One region of the Kluyvera intermedia genome, then DNA from elsewhere that is predicted to be linked to it. Evidence: predicted binding sites of a transcription regulator. Region 1 holds the regulator's gene; the other holds the start of a gene.
The links. The regulator Fur, encoded in region 1, represses iron uptake genes when iron is present. The targets are predictions, from matches to a motif close to ATAATAATGAGAACNACTATCAA.
Positions count from the first base shown of each region.

Region 2: sodA (superoxide dismutase [Mn]) is a predicted target of Fur. The motif match lies at 5,365-5,387, and genes of this name have one in related genera.

Region 1 is NZ_CP139986.1:3,304,402-3,312,568, forward strand. It holds gene potE (putrescine-ornithine antiporter) at 1-653, shown strand, start outside; gene pgm (phosphoglucomutase (alpha-D-glucose-1,6-bisphosphate-dependent)) at 812-2,452, opposite strand; gene seqA (replication initiation negative regulator SeqA) at 2,486-3,052, opposite strand; gene ybfF (esterase) at 3,235-3,999, shown strand; gene ybfE (LexA regulated protein) at 4,130-4,423, shown strand; gene fldA (flavodoxin FldA) at 4,574-5,104, shown strand; gene fur (ferric iron uptake transcriptional regulator) at 5,399-5,851, shown strand; gene U0026_RS16010 (ChiQ/YbfN family lipoprotein) at 5,973-6,314, opposite strand; gene chiP (chitoporin ChiP) at 6,365-7,771, opposite strand.
Region 2 is NZ_CP139986.1:4,629,416-4,637,582, forward strand. It holds gene fieF (CDF family cation-efflux transporter FieF) at 35-928, opposite strand; gene cpxP (cell-envelope stress modulator CpxP) at 1,068-1,568, opposite strand; gene cpxR (envelope stress response regulator transcription factor CpxR) at 1,718-2,416, shown strand; gene cpxA (envelope stress sensor histidine kinase CpxA) at 2,413-3,786, shown strand; gene yiiM (6-hydroxyaminopurine reductase) at 3,928-4,665, opposite strand; gene sodA (superoxide dismutase [Mn]) at 4,672-5,292, opposite strand; gene rhaT (L-rhamnose/proton symporter RhaT) at 5,583-6,617, shown strand; gene rhaR (HTH-type transcriptional activator RhaR) at 6,623-7,471, opposite strand; gene rhaS (HTH-type transcriptional activator RhaS) at 7,543-8,167, opposite strand, start outside.

The DNA.
Region 1 (8,167 bases):
TGCCGATCGCCGTACTGGGCGGGACGTTGGGGGCGGCGGTAATTTATATCATCTCCACTAACGTGATCGCCGGGATCGTGCCTAACATGGATCTGGCAAACTCCACCGCGCCGTTCGGTTTGGCCTTCGCGCAAATGTTCACGCCGGAAGTCGGCAAAGTGATCATGGCGCTGATGATCATGTCGTGCTGCGGTTCACTGCTCGGCTGGCAGTTCACTATCGCTCAGGTGTTTAAATCCTCTGCGGATGAAGGCTACTTCCCGAAAGTGTTCTCTAAGGTCAGCAAAGCGGATGCGCCGGTCAAAGGGATGTTGGTGATTGTGGTGATTCAGTCTGGGTTGTCACTGATGACGATAAGCCCGTCCTTGAATAATCAGTTCAACGTGCTGGTTAACCTGGCGGTTGTTACCAACATCATCCCGTACATCCTGTCGATGGCAGCGCTGGTGATTATCCAGCGGATGGCGAATGTGCCTGCGGGTAAAGCCCGTATGGCCAATATCGTGGCGTTTATCGGTGCGATGTACAGCTTCTATGCCCTGTTCTCTTCAGGTCAGGAAGCCATGCTGTATGGTTCCATCGTGACCTTCCTCGGCTGGACGCTGTATGGCTTGGTATCACCGCGTTTTGAATTGAAAAACAAACACGGTTAATTCGCAATCCCCTGGGTTTATCCATTAAAAAGGGAGCCAATTGGCTCCCTTTGAAACGGCTGATAAAGCCCAGATAATCGAGTAGCCCGGACGAGGCGGTACGCCGAACTCCGGGGAACTCCCGGCGGCGCTGCGCTTGGCCGGGCTACTTTGAGCGCTTAGGCGTTTTTCAACACTTCGCTGACAATCTCTACCGCTTCTTTCTCAATCTGCTGACGATGCTCTGCGCCGAGGAAGCTTTCACAGTAAATTTTGTAGGCGTCTTCTGTGCCGGATGGGCGCGCGGCGAACCAGCCGTTGTCGGTCATCACTTTCAGACCGCCAATAGACGCACCGTTACCCGGAGCCGCCGTCAGACGTGCGGTGATAGGGTCACCCGCCAGCGTGCTTGCGCTGACCATTTCTGGAGACAGCTTAGACAACGCCGCTTTCTGTGCGGAAGTCGCACTCGCCTGCAAACGGTTGTAGCTCGGCGCACCAAAGCGTGCTGCCAGCTCATTGTAGTGTTCCTGCGGGTCCTTACCGGTCACTGCGGTAATTTCTGCCGCCAGCAGACACATGATGATGCCGTCTTTATCGGTTGACCACGGAGTACCGTCGAAACGCAGGAATGATGCTCCCGCGCTCTCTTCGCCGCCGAAGCCAAAGCTACCGTCGTACAGACCGTCAACAAACCATTTGAAGCCAACCGGTACTTCCACCAGCTTGCGACCCAAAGCGTTAACCACACGGTCAATCATGGCAGAAGAAACCAGCGTCTTACCGACCGCGACGTCTTTGCCCCACTGTGGACGATGCTGGAACAGATAGTTGATTGCCACAGCCAGATAATGGTTCGGGTTCATCAACCCTGCCGGGGTGACGATACCGTGACGGTCGTAATCCGGGTCGTTAGCGAACGCCAAATCAAATTTGTCACGCAGCGCCAGCAGACCGGCCATGGCGCACTCGGAGGAGCAGTCCATACGGATTGCGCCGTCTTTATCGAGGTGCATAAAGCGGAAAGTCTGATCAACGTGATCGTTAACGATGGTCAGGTTCAGGTTGTAATGCTTAGCGATACGTTTCCAGTATTCAATACCGGAGCCGCCCAGCGGATCGACACCCAGCGTCAAACCTGCTTTCTGGATAGCCGCCATATCGACGATATCCGCAAGCCCCTCAATAAATGGCTGAACCAGATCGATCTCTTGCACATGACCTGAAGCCAGAGCCTCAGCATAAGAAATGCGCTTAACGCCGTTAAGGGAAGCGGCCAGCAGTGCGTTCGCACGGTCTTCAACCGCTTTGGTGACGTTGGTATCAGCCGGGCCGCCGTTTGGCGGATTGTATTTGATACCGCCATCTTCCGGCGGGTTGTGGGATGGCGTGATCACAATCCCATCGGCAAGTTTGCCACCCTTTTTATTATGGACCAGGATAGCGTTGGAGACCGCAGGGGTCGGTGTAAAGCCATTGTTTTCCTGCACAATGACATCGACACCGTTTGCCGCCAACACTTCAAGCACGGAAATAAACGCAGGCTCAGACAGCGCGTGAGTATCTTTCCCGACATAGCATGGGCCCGTAATTCCATTTTTCGCGCGCTCTTCAGCAATCGCCTGAGCAATGGCCAGAATATGCTTTTCGTTGAAGCTGTGGCGACCTGCGCTCCCACGGTGACCGGAAGTCCCGAATTTCACCGCGTGTTCCGCGTTACCCACTTCTGGCTGCAGCACGTAGTACTGGGCCGTCAGTTGAGCTACGTTTATCAAATCACTTTGCTGTGCGGGTTGACCCGCACGGGTATGGTTTGCCATTGCCTGGTCCTTCTTATGCAAGGGGTAAAGTATTTAGATAGTCCCGCAAACCTTTTCAATCAATTCCACCGGGAACTGCATTGACTGCATGATGTGCTCGACCATGCTGCATTTACGGCCTGTATTGGTGTTGGTAATGACCCAGTATGGTGTATCGGGTACCTGCTTCGGTTTGGTCTGGTTGCCGTTTTTAACGAGCGTCTGCTCGTCGGCCGCAAAATAGACGCGGGTACGACCATGCAGCGATTCGGTGGCTTCGGCGAAGGCCTTGTTATCCAGCGAGTACAGCGTGGTTAGAATCAGCATGAAGCGGTTAACCGCTTTTTTCTGCTCAGCATATTCGTCGGAGAGCAGCAGTTCACGCATTGCGCGGACTTTGTCTTTAGCCGTTTTTACCGTTTTAACTTCAGCAACGGGAGCAGCCACTGGCGCAGGCGCCGGTTGTTCTGCTTTGACGACCGGCGCAGCAACCACTGCGGGCTGTGAAGCGGCGGAGAATTTCAGCATACGCCGTAAAATGTCGGACGCGCTCTCGCCAATGTGCAGAGTGTGAGCCGCAATATAGCGATAGAGCTCGTCATCAACTTCGATCGTTTTCATCTTAATCCGGTGCGATAATTTTTCTGAATACAATTCATTGGGATTATAAAGTCAAAACCCAACAGCGGGTAGCGCCAAACCAGGAAGACGGCAAAATTAGGATGAGTTCCCGACTTGCCCCTGAGCGTTAGAATGTCCAACATGATACCCTAACCCGACAACGCGAAAAAAAGAACTTTGCTATGAAATTGAATGTCCGAGCGCAATCTGCACAAAACCTGCACAATAATTCCCCCATTGTTCTCGTTCACGGTCTGTTTGGCAGCCTGGACAATCTTGGGATCCTCGCCCGCGATCTGGTCGTCGACCACGATATTCTCCAGGTTGATATGCGTAACCACGGATTATCTCCGCGTTCTGACGAGATGAACTATCCTGCGATGGCCCAGGATCTCCTTGATACCCTCGACGCAAACAACATTGAGAAGGCAACGGTTATCGGTCACTCAATGGGGGGCAAAGCAGTGATGGCGCTTACGGCACTGGCCCCGGATCGTATTGACCATCTGGTGGCGATTGATATTGCACCGGTGAATTATCACGTCCGTCGCCATGATGAGATTTTTGCCGCAATTAATGCTGTAACCAATGCTGGCGTCGCAACGCGCCAGCAGGCCGCCACGGTGATGCGTGAGTTCTTACACGAAGAAGGCGTGATTCAGTTTCTGCTGAAATCGTTTGTTGACGGCGCATGGCGCTTTAACGTCCCGGTGCTGTGGGAGCAATATACGAATATCGTTGGCTGGGAGACCATTCCAGCCTGGGACCACCCTGCCCTGTTTATTCCCGGCGGTAACTCATCGTATGTCACCGAAGCCTATCGCGACTCGCTGCTGGCGCAATTCCCGCAGGCCAAAGCGCACGTGATTGCCGGCGCGGGTCATTGGGTTCACGCCGAAAAACCGGATGCGGTACTGCGCGCTATTCGTCGCTACCTCGCAGAGTGATTAAAAATGCAACGACTGCGCGCCAGAATAGCCGCGGTCGTTGGCGTGTGGGCCCCACTGATGTATGATTGCGCGCTGTCTGCATCGGGCACTGCCCGGTAGCTTGTTTTCCCCGAAGTCACTCAGAACCATGGCAAAAGAACAAACGGACCGTACGACACTAGATTTGTTCGCAAATGAGCGTCGGCCGGGAAGACCAAAAACCAATCCGCTTTCGCGTGACGAACAGCTCCGCATCAACAAGCGCAATCAGTTAAAACGCGACAAGGTTCGTGGGCTGAAGCGCGTTGAGCTGAAGCTGAACATCGAGGCCGTTGATGCGCTCAACGAGCTGGCGACTGCCCGTGATATGAGCCGTAGCGAACTTATCGAAGAAATGTTGATGAGTCAGCTTGCGCTGCTGCACGGACAGGGGAAAGTCTGAAAATCCCCCCAAAACACACTTTCATGTAGCAGAGTGTGCAGTACGGCACGATTGCTGTTTCCGCACCCTTCTCTGTTCTGCTATGATTGCCCTTATCTGTGGGCAATAAGCCACCACCATATCATTAAGTTTCAAGAGGTTATTTTACTCATGGCAATCGTTGGCATCTTCTTCGGTAGCGATACCGGTAATACCGAAAATATCGCAAAAATGATTCAAAAACAGCTTGGTAAAGATGTCGCTGAAGTTCACGACATTGCCAAGAGCAGCAAAGAAGACCTGGCGGCCTTCGACATCCTGCTGCTGGGTATCCCAACCTGGTACTACGGCGAAGCACAGTGTGACTGGGATGATTTCTTCCCAACGCTGGAAGAAGTTGATTTCAATGGTAAACTGGTTGCACTGTTCGGCTGTGGCGACCAGGAAGACTATGCAGAATATTTCTGCGATGCCCTGGGCACCATTCGCGACATCATTGAACCACGTGGTGCTACCATCGTCGGCCATTGGCCTACCGCGGGTTACCACTTTGAAGCGTCAAAAGGCCTTGCCGATGATGATCACTTTGTGGGCCTGGCCATTGATGAAGATCGCCAGCCAGAACTGACCGCTGAGCGCGTTGAGAAGTGGGTTAAGCAGGTTGCGGAAGAGCTGCACCTGGAAGAAATCAAAAACGCCTAGTCGTAATAATGAGGCCGATAATAAATCGCGCCTCATTAATAGGTAAAAGCAATCAAAATAATAGCTACAATTTTTTAACTTTTTGCCACATACCTGTACAATATCTTCTGATTTAGCGTCGTTTCACCGCTTATTTTGTCGGTGAAGCCTCGTTTTTGAAAGCTTAGCTGGCCCGAGCCTTGCTGTTTTCATTTTGCCAGGGGCATTCTATAATGAGACGCATTAATTCGGGTGCATTCTCTGTGAAACTTTCGCTGATGGAAGTTAATCGTTTAGCAACAGGACAGATTCCGCATGACTGACAATAACACCGCATTAAAGAAGGCTGGCCTGAAAGTCACACTTCCACGGTTGAAGATTCTCGAAGTTCTTCAGGAACCAGATAACCACCATGTCAGCGCGGAAGACTTATACAAACGCCTGATCGACATGGGTGAAGAGATTGGCCTAGCCACGGTTTACCGCGTGCTTAACCAATTTGATGATGCTGGCATCGTTACGCGCCACAATTTTGAAGGCGGTAAATCCGTTTTCGAACTGACCCAGCAGCATCACCACGATCACCTTATCTGCCTCGACTGCGGCAAGGTTATCGAGTTCAGCGACGAATCCATTGAAGCTCGTCAGCGTGAAATCGCCACGAAGCATGGAATTCGCTTAACTAACCACAGTCTTTATCTTTACGGTCACTGCGCTGAAGGCGACTGCCGTGAAGAAGAAAACGCTCACGAAATCATCGAGAAATAATTTCTCCGATCTCGTCAAAAGCCAGCCATTGTGCTGGTTTTTTTTTGCCTGTCATTTGCCTAGCACCATGAAAAAACCGCTGCAAGCAGCGGTTTTTTCAGTTATCAACATTGGGGTTATTTTATTTTTGTGGCGTATTATTGCTGCGAATTTCCTGCCAGATTTTATCGCAACGACTGGCGACCGCCTGGTCATTGCCCGTTTTGCGAGCCAGGATACACTGCTGATAATCCAGCACGCGTACGCTTTCCTGACTGGCAAACTGCTCATGCGTTTTATCCTGGCGCAGCACGTTCAGTACGCTCTGACAGGCTTCAATTTTATCCGGATTCCCCTGCGCGGTGTTAATACAGGCGCTGTAAGCATCCTTCAGCTTGCTATCTTCTTTCGGTGCCGGTGAGGGTGACTGTACGCAAGCGGTCAGACCGGCAGCCATTAAGGCGACAATAATTAATTTTTTCATACGACGAGCCTCTTAGCAGCGACAGAGGTCTCCCCCTGCCGCATCCAGCATCAGAAAATAGTGAACGGTGCGATCATCATGAATTTCACGTCGCGCTCATCCTGGAAGATGTTGCCGTAACCACCGCCCCAGCTTGGGATATCGGAGTGGTTGTCGTATTGCGTGAAGTGCAGCTTGAACAGCGTACCCTTCGCACGACCTTCCTGGACGGTATACATCATGTCGAGGCTATAGGCAGACTCTTTGATAGTATTGTTTTTGTCGTAGTAAGCATCCGGGTTCATCTGCCAGGTTGCTGGTTTCGCATCCCACGCATAGACGTAAGACGCACCGACTGCCCAACCCGGCAGGTTCCAGTTTTTCAGGTCATACATTGAACCGAAGAACACTGCTTTTTCGCCGTTGGCGTTGAAGTCTGAGCGGTTGTCCCACCAGATATCCAGACGACCATTAGACGATGCATAGGTCGGGGTCATACGTTGCAGGAAGTAGCCTTGCTGGCCGTCTGCTTTAACCCACGTCCCTTCCAGGCGGAAATCAAAGACTTCATTGAGCTTATAGCCGAAGGTCAATGCTTGCAGCCATGCGGTACCGTCGTAAATATCGTTCACGCCGCCATCGCTGACTTTGTCACGCGTTCCATAGAACTGGTAGCTGGTGGTCAACGGGCCGCCAGGAAGATCAAATTTGTAGCTACCTTTGGCGAAGTACTGATCGATATAGCCTTCTGCCTGACCAAATGCTGCTTCCAGCACCAGGTCATTTTTGAAATCGTATTTAGCACCGATGGAGTGCAGATAGTCGACCTTGGATTTCTTATCGTTTTGATAGAAGTTATCCATTTCAAGGTGCCACGGCGCCTTGTATTCATTGGTCCACATGTAGGAGAAGCTCAGTGCACCAGAGTCGCCGTAGTCAAAGTTTGCCCCAGCTTCAGCACCCTGATAGGTACCTGGCATAAAGCTCCAGTGTGGCGCCAGCAGCGTCTGACCGGTCGGCTGGATATAACCGGCACGTGCCCAGGTTGGCCCGAGTTTAAATTTAGCGGCCGCTTTATACAGGCTGATACCACTCTTATCACCGCTGTAATCTTCGCTGTAGCCTTTATTCTTTGAGGAGAACGCGATTTCGTTCGGGTGACCACTTTCCGCACTTTCGTTCATTTCAATGGCGGTAAATGCAGCAATATCAATACCGAACATATCGGCAGCATAACCTGACTGGAAGTCGAGATTGGCGTTCCAGGTGGAGTGTGAGAGGTTGGTTTTATATTTATCGTGATCGGTGACATCTTTACGGTCACGTTCACGCTGCCAGTAGTAAATGCCGCCGGTTAATGTGGAGTCGTCAATAAACCCTTCAGCTTTCGCATCCGGAGCGACTGCGAAGCCTGACAGTGCTGTCACACCGGCGATAGCCAGCGCCAGCGTACTACGTTTGCCACTAAACGTACGCATAGTTATATCCTCTTTGACTTTTAAAATGCCGCTGCAAAGCAGAGGCAAAAAATAAAAACTTTAAAAAAAATGAACTTCTTAAAAAAGGTGTTTCGCTACACCGATAGACTATTTTTCGCGACGCGAATTATCAATCCTTTTCCGCAATGAAAGTGCAGGATTATGACAAGGCGCACATATTTGGTTTCAATGTGTAACGGAATGCGTTGTTAACATTTATTGACGTCAACCCGTATGGGGGCTGGACGAAATGTTAATGAGACCGTTTACATCGAGAAAAGATAAAGAAGAGTGTAAAAAATCGAGAATGTCTTAGAGGCAGGAAATTTATATTAATTCGCTACGCGAATCTACGACGGGTCAATTAGCGCCAAAAAAACACCGCCGAAGCGGTGT
Region 2 (8,167 bases), 1.3 Mb from region 1:
TCCAGCTCACGTTTTGTACAACCACTGCGAAAGTTCAAATTGCTCTGTTTCCCTGCGGGACAACAGAACAGGGATCCTGATGAATAATCACATCGGACCCCGGGAAACGATGCAAAATCGCCTGCTCAACCTGATCGGCAACGTAATGCGCCTGAACCAAAGGCAGGTTATCTTCCATTTCCAGATGGATCTGGATAAAGCGGGTCGGCCCTGACTGCCGCGTTCGGAGATCGTGAGCACCGCTAACGCCCGGCCAGGCGGTGACGATGTCGAAAATTTCCTGGCGCTCGTCATCGGGCAACGCACGATCCAATAATGATTGAACCGCTTCGTACCCCATGCGTAACGCGCTATATAGAATATAGATGCCAATTCCTAATGCAAACAGCGCATCTGCACGATGCCAGCCGTACCAGGAGAGGCCGAGCGCGACGAGAATCGCACCGTTCATCATAACATCAGACTGATAATGAAGCATATCTGCGCGTACAGCCTGGCTTTGTGTTCTTCTCACTACCCAGCGCTGAAACGTCACCAGAATCAACGTACTGATAAGCGCAATCACCGTAACCGCCACGCCAATACCGGGCTGGCTCATGGGTGTCGGCCGCGCCAGATGCTGGAACCCGGTTAAAAACAGGAACAGCGCCGACCCGGAAATAAACATACTTTGCGCCAACGCCGCCAGCGATTCCGCTTTTCCGTGGCCGAACGTATGTTCTTCATCCGCCGGTTGCAGCGAGTAACGCACCACCAGCAGGTTGGTCAGCGAGGCGGCGATATCGACCAGAGAATCCACCAGCGCCGCCAGAATACTCACTGACCCGGTGTACCACCACGCAAAAATTTTAATCACTAGCAGCAACGATGCCATCACCGTTGCGGCTATCGCTGCCCGACTCACCAGCCGGCCATAAGATTGATTCATAAACACTCCCACCTTCAGATTTGCGTAGTATAGCGGAATGTGTGAGGGGGAGTCGGTGACGAATTTAAGACAAAAAAAACCCCCACATCATGTGGGGGAAGACAGGGATGGTGTCTATGGCAAGGAAAAACAGGGTTTATTACTGGTTGCTACGGGTATTGCTACTAAACAGGGTCTGAATCGAACCTTGTTGCATCCGTGCAACATCACGCAGCTGATCCATGCGCTGCTGGTGCTTCTGGTTTAAAGCCGCTTGCTGCTCTGGCGTAAGCAGTCGGTACATCTGGTTGCGAACTTTCGCCATTTCTATCTGGCTGTTCACCTGCTCCTCGGCCATTTTCTCGGCCTGGGCTCGCACAGCGGCTTCATCAAATTTTTCTGCGGTGACAAGGCGATGCATTGTCTCCACTTCGCTAACATTAACAGGTGGACGATCGTGTCGTGCCCGTTGCATCAAATCGCGCATTTGCTGGCGTTGATGTTCGGTTAAACTAATACCGTCGAACATATGGCCCTGGCCACTACTCAGCGGATTAGCTTCCGCCGGGTGCCAGTTAACGCTGGTGACGACTTCATCGGCCTGGCTTAGTGCACTGAATGCCAGCGTTGAGGCCATGACGGCAGCGATAACATTGCGCATCACATGCTCCCAAAAACTTTTGTGTCGCGAATCAACGAGAGACAGTTTACGATTCAGGCTGCAAACATGCGTCAGGGGGTGTAAAACAACGTAAAGTCATGGATTAGCTAGCCCTGATGACGTAATTTCTGCCTCGGAGGGATTAAAATATGAATAAAATTTTGTTAGTTGATGATGACCGAGAGTTAACTTCTTTGCTCAAGGAACTTCTTGATATGGAAGGCTTTAACGTCCTGGTTGCCCACGATGGTGAACAGGCTTTATCGCTGATTGATGACAGCATCGACCTACTTTTACTCGACGTGATGATGCCGAAAAAGAACGGTATCGATACGCTTAAAGAATTACGACAAACACACCAGACACCCGTCATTATGTTAACCGCCCGTGGAAGCGAGCTGGATCGCGTTCTGGGCCTTGAACTGGGCGCAGATGACTATCTGCCTAAGCCATTTAACGATCGCGAGCTGGTTGCGCGTATCCGCGCTATTTTGCGCCGTTCACACTGGAGCGAACAGCAGCAAAATAGCGAGAGCAGTTCACCGACCGTTGAAGTTGATTCTCTAAGCCTGAATCCAGGCCGTCAGGAAGCTAGCTTTGATGGACAGACACTGGAGCTTACCGGCACCGAATTTACCCTGCTTTATCTGCTGGCGCAGCATCTGGGCCAGGTCGTTTCACGTGAACATTTAAGCCAGGAAGTGCTGGGAAAACGCCTCACGCCGTTCGACCGCGCCATTGATATGCACATCTCCAACCTGCGCCGGAAACTGCCGGAGCGTAAAGATGGTCACCCATGGTTTAAAACGCTACGTGGTCGCGGCTACCTGATGGTTTCCGCTTCATGATAGGAAGTTTAACCGCACGCATCTTCGCCATCTTCTGGCTTACGCTAGCGCTGGTGTTGATGCTGGTGTTGATGCTGCCTAAGCTCGACTCACGCCAGATGACGGAGCTGCTGGAAAGCGAGCAGCGCCAGGGCTTGATGATCGAGCAGCACGTCGCAGAAGAGTTAGCCAACGACCCTCCCAACGATTTGATGTGGTGGCGTCGGTTGTTCCGCGCAATTGATAAGTGGGCCCCGCCGGGCCAGCGCCTCCTGCTGGTCACCAGCGAAGGCCGCGTGATTGGCGCTGAACGCAACGAGATGCAGATTATCCGTAACTTCATCGGACAATCTGATAACGCGGATCACCCGCAGAAGAAGAAGTACGGGCGCGTAGAGCTGGTTGGGCCATTTTCTATTCGTGACGGCGAAGATAACTACCAGTTATACCTAATCCGTCCAGCCAGCAGTTCGCAGTCCGACTTTATCAACCTGTTGTTTGATAGGCCATTACTGCTGCTTATCGTGACCATGCTGGTCAGCGCACCGCTGCTGTTATGGCTGGCGTGGAGCCTGGCAAAACCGGCGCGTAAGCTGAAAAATGCGGCAGATGAAGTCGCCCAGGGCAACCTGCGTCAGCATCCAGAACTGGAAGCCGGGCCGCAGGAATTTCTGGCGGCAGGTGCCAGCTTCAACCAAATGGTGATGGCGCTGGAGCAGATGATGACCGCACAGCAGCGTCTGCTCTCCGATATCTCCCATGAACTGCGCACGCCGTTAACCCGTCTGCAACTGGGCACCGCCCTGCTGCGTCGTCGTAGCGGTGAGAGCAAAGAACTGGAACGTATCGAAACGGAAGCGCAGCGTCTGGACAGCATGATCAACGACATGCTGGTGATGTCGCGGAATCAGCAGAAAAACGCACTCTTGAGTGAAACGCTGAAGGCTAATCAGCTGTGGGGTGAGGTACTCGACAACGCCGCATTTGAAGCCGAACAGATGGGCAAGTCATTTAACGTTGACTATCCGCCTGGGCCGTGGCCGCTATACGGTAACCCGAACGCACTGGAAAGTGCGCTGGAGAATATCGTTCGCAATGCGCTGCGCTACTCACACACCAAAATTGCCGTGAGCTTCTCGGTGGATAAAGACGGTATTACCATCCATGTTGATGATGATGGCCCAGGCGTCAGCCCGGACGATCGCGAGCAAATTTTCCGTCCTTTCTACCGCACCGACGAAGCGCGCGACCGCGAATCTGGCGGGACGGGGTTAGGGCTGGCGATTGTGGAAAGTGCCATTCAGCAACATCGTGGTTGGGTGAAAGCCGACGACAGTCCGTTGGGTGGGTTGCGGTTAACGCTGTGGCTTCCGCTTTACAAGAGAACCTAAAAACCATCGGCCTGCTTATGCAGGCCGATTTTTTATGCGGCTATGGGTAGCCCGGACAAGGTGCGAGAGCACCGACTCCGGGATCTCACAGGCTTCACGTTCGTTAACCCTCCCGGGGGCGGCGTAAACGCCTCGCCTGGGCTACTTGCCCCACAATCTTCTGGAATTATCTTCAATCTTGCCGCTTAAACGCCGCTTCTGCATCGTTCGACTCCAGCTAACAGAAAGCCCTGCTGCGCTCAGCAGTCGGTGATACTGATCGTCATCAAATGGCATCGACCAGGCGATCACACCGGCTTCATGCACCGACACATCACTCAGACGCGAAACCAACTCAAGCGGCGCATCGCTGGACACGTTACCTGTAGCAATCACACGATACAGCCAGCCCGTTTTGCCACTGTTTTGCATCACAGAAGCCATATCGCTTATGGCGAAGTGGTAATTGAGCTTAAAGCACGGGGAACGCGGTTGGGTGACCTGGATTAACGTCTCGCCCCAACGATAAATATCGCCGATAAATACGTTGTGTTCATTCATGCCTTCCGTCGATAAATTTTCACCAAATGCCGGGGCATAAAACAGGGAGGCCTGGTCGGGAAAGTCACGCGCCCATTCAGCGTAATGTTCGCGGGGATAGTGGCACAGTGCCCGGTCGGGGCCGCCGTGGATTTTTTTTTCGGCCTGTTCATCGCCCAGCAGCCCGAGATCGTTAAGCGTAAGCTCGCCGTCTACCTGTACTTTAGCAATGGAGCTAGGGCGGCTACCGTCGTAGTCGCGAATTTTTCCTATGAACACATCAACCGGATAATGCATCTGCTGCTCCTTACGCGGATACAAAAAAAGCGAGTCATCAGACTCGCTTCTACAGACCGGCAATGCAAATTATTTTTTAGCGGCGAAACGCGCTGCTGCTTCGTCCCAGTTCACCACGTTCCAGAACTCTTTAATGTAGTCCGGGCGACGGTTCTGGAATTTCAGGTAGTAAGCGTGTTCCCACACATCCAGACCCACAATTGGGAAACCGGAAGCGCCAGAAACGGCTTCACCCATCAGCGGGGAATCCTGGTTTGCGGTAGAAACCACAGCCAGTTTGTCACCTTTCAATACCAGCCAGGCCCAACCGGAGCCGAAACGGGTCGCAGCCGCTTTTTCAAATTCAGCTTTGAAGTTATCAACGGAACCAAAGTCACGCTCGATAGCCGCTTTCAGGTCACCCTGCAGAGTGGTGTCTTTTTTCAGGCCTTTCCAGAAGAAGCTGTGGTTAGCGTGGCCACCGGCGTTGTTACGCAGAACGGTTTTCTTATCCGCTGGCAGTTGATCCAGTTTCGCGATCAGTTCTTCTGCAGACAGGGAAGCGAACTCCGGCAGGCTTTCCAGCGCAGCATTGGCGTTGTTAACGTAAGCCTGGTGGTGTTTGCTGTGGTGGATTTCCATGGTCTGTTTGTCGAAGTGTGGTTCCAGAGCATCGTACGCGTAAGGCAGTGATGGCAGGGTATAGCTCATAATCATCTCCATTATTATCGGACGGCAAACTGTAAACGCCGCGTAATCAGTTGGTTCATTATAGTTAATTAAATAATATTGAAAATGATTATCAATGCCGTAGTTTTAATAAGGTTATAACACATCCGCATAGTCAGCATTTTGTGAGCAAGAACAGCTCATTACCGCCCTCACTGCCATCTTTTCCGCTTAGATGGCACCAGTCTGAAGGTGAATGAACTGACGAATTTTTACACTCATCCTGTCGAGAGACAATCAATACAACAAAAGTTGGATGAGGATAAAAATAAATGAATCATGCGATTACGATGGGTATTTTTTGGCATTTGATAGGCGCAGCCAGTGCAGCCTGTTTCTATGCTCCGTTTAAAAAAGTTCAACGATGGTCATGGGAAACCATGTGGTCTATTGGCGGGATTGTCTCGTGGATAATCCTTCCCTGGACTATCAGCGCAATGCTGCTGCCCGATTTCTGGGCTTACTATCACTCCTTTAGCGCTTCAACGCTCCTGCCCGTGTTTCTATTTGGCGCCATGTGGGGGATCGGCAACATCAACTATGGCCTGACAATGCGTTATCTTGGTATGTCGATGGGTATCGGCATTGCCATCGGTATTACGCTCATTGTCGGTACGTTAATGACGCCTATTCTGAATGGTCAATTTGATGTCCTGATTCATACCCAGGGCGGAAAAATGACGCTTCTTGGCGTGCTGGTCGCCGTTATTGGCGTGGGTATTGTGACCCGCGCAGGCCAGCTAAAAGAACGCAAAATGGGCATTAAAGCAGAGGAATTCAACCTGAAAAAAGGGTTGGTGCTGGCCGTCATGTGCGGCATTTTCTCCGCCGGGATGTCCTTTGCAATGAGTGCCGCAAAACCCATGCACGAAGCAGCAGCCGCGCTAGGTGTCGATCCGCTATATACCGCTTTACCCAGCTATGTGGTGATTATGGGCGGCGGCGCGCTGGTCAACCTCGGGTTCTGCTTTATTCGTCTGGCAAAAGTGAAGAGTTTGTCGATAAAAACCGATTTCTCGCTGCCAAAATCGCTCATCATCAGCAATATCCTACTGTCGGCATTAGGCGGTTTGATGTGGTACTTCCAGTTCTTCTTCTATGCCTGGGGCCACGCCAGCATTCCCGCGCAATATGACTATATGAGCTGGATGCTGCACATGAGCTTCTATGTTCTGTGCGGTGGATTGGTCGGTCTGGTACTGAAAGAGTGGAAAAACGCCGGGCGTCGTCCGGTCAGCGTGCTGAGCCTGGGGTGTGTGGTGATTATTATTGCCGCCAATATCGTGGGGCTAGGAATGGCAAGCTAGATCCTTCAGGCGGCAATGCGACTGCGTTGCCGCCACTGCCCCGGCGTCATTCCCACTTCCCGGTTAAACACTACCGAAAAATAGTTACTGTCCTCAAACCCGCACTGCATCGCCACTTCACCAATCAGCAGTTCAGTATGTTGCAGAAGATACTGCGCATGACAAATTCGTAGCTGACGCAGGTAGTGGTTCACCGTCATGCCGGTCTGACTACGGAACTGCTGGCGCAGCGTGCGTTCGCTGCACGCCTGCTGCTCACAGAAGCTATCCAACGCAAAAGGACGATTGAGGCTCCCCGCCAGCACCGTCAGTAGCCTATCCAGCAGCGCCTCACTCTGTGTCGCGTTCTGGTTATCGGTGGCGTAACGATAGCGTTTGAGGCACACCACCAGCTGGGCAAACAGCAGTTCAGACATCTCATTTGCCAGCGCGTCATCTTTGCGACTCTCCTGCTCAAGCTGGGTCATGATTTGCCGCGCCTGGTTCATGCCGGTACTGCCAATACGCCAGTGCGGCGCCCAGTGTGAACCGTGCAATCCTGGAATATGGGATACCCAATCGAGGTTGAGCTTTAAGCGCTCGGGACAGTAGATAATATTTTGTAAAACCAGATCGTTAACAGAGGCGTAGGAGTGCTTATCTTCAGCGCGGATGTAAAAGAGGTCGCCGCGTGTAATCCGATAGGGGCGGTCATTGAGGATATGTAAGCCGTTGCCGCGCCAGACCATCACCAGCTCGTAAAAATCATGTGTATGTTCAGCAAAAACATTCTGTGGATAGCGGTCAGCCACCGCCACGGCCTGCGCCGGGCTGGTAAAAAATTCAGATTTTCGCAGGATTAACTGACCGGACACGCGGATACCTCTCGACTCACAGCCGATTATTATTCGCCGTTTTGCGCTAAAAAACGGTGATTGTCCTCGCGTTACTGGAGCAACGTGTCACGTCCCTGACGAATATCCCGCGGTGACCAGTTAAATTCCCGGCGGAACAAGGTTGAGAAGTGGTTGCTGTCGCCAAAACCACAGCGGTAGGCAATGTCGGTCACGCTGTCATCGCTATGGCGCAACAGATGCCGCGCCTTAATCAGGCGCAGGCGATTGAGATAACGCTGCGGCGTTAAACCAGTACAGTGCTTGAGCTGGCGATGCAGCGTGCGCAGCGATAAAGAGAAACTCTCTGCCAGCCCTTCCCAGCACACCTCTTCTGCGAAGTGATCTTCAAGCCAGGCCATCAGCTGATTGAGCCGCGCATCATTGTCCTCCGCTCCTTGCTCCTGGCTGCCTTTACGCAGCAACACCAGCAGTTGCATAAACAGAATCTCACGGTTGGCTAACGACATCATATCGATACCGTCCTTCACCTCTTCCATCTGACTGACGATAGCCCGCACCTGCTGCAAAGTGCTCTGGTTTACGCGCCAATGGGAAGGATAGTGACCGTCCTGCTCCTGCGGTAACAGCTTATTCAGCCCTGACAAAAACTGGAAAGCATCTGGTGCGCGATACAACACATTGGTCAGGCACAGGTTATCGGTATGCTCATACAGA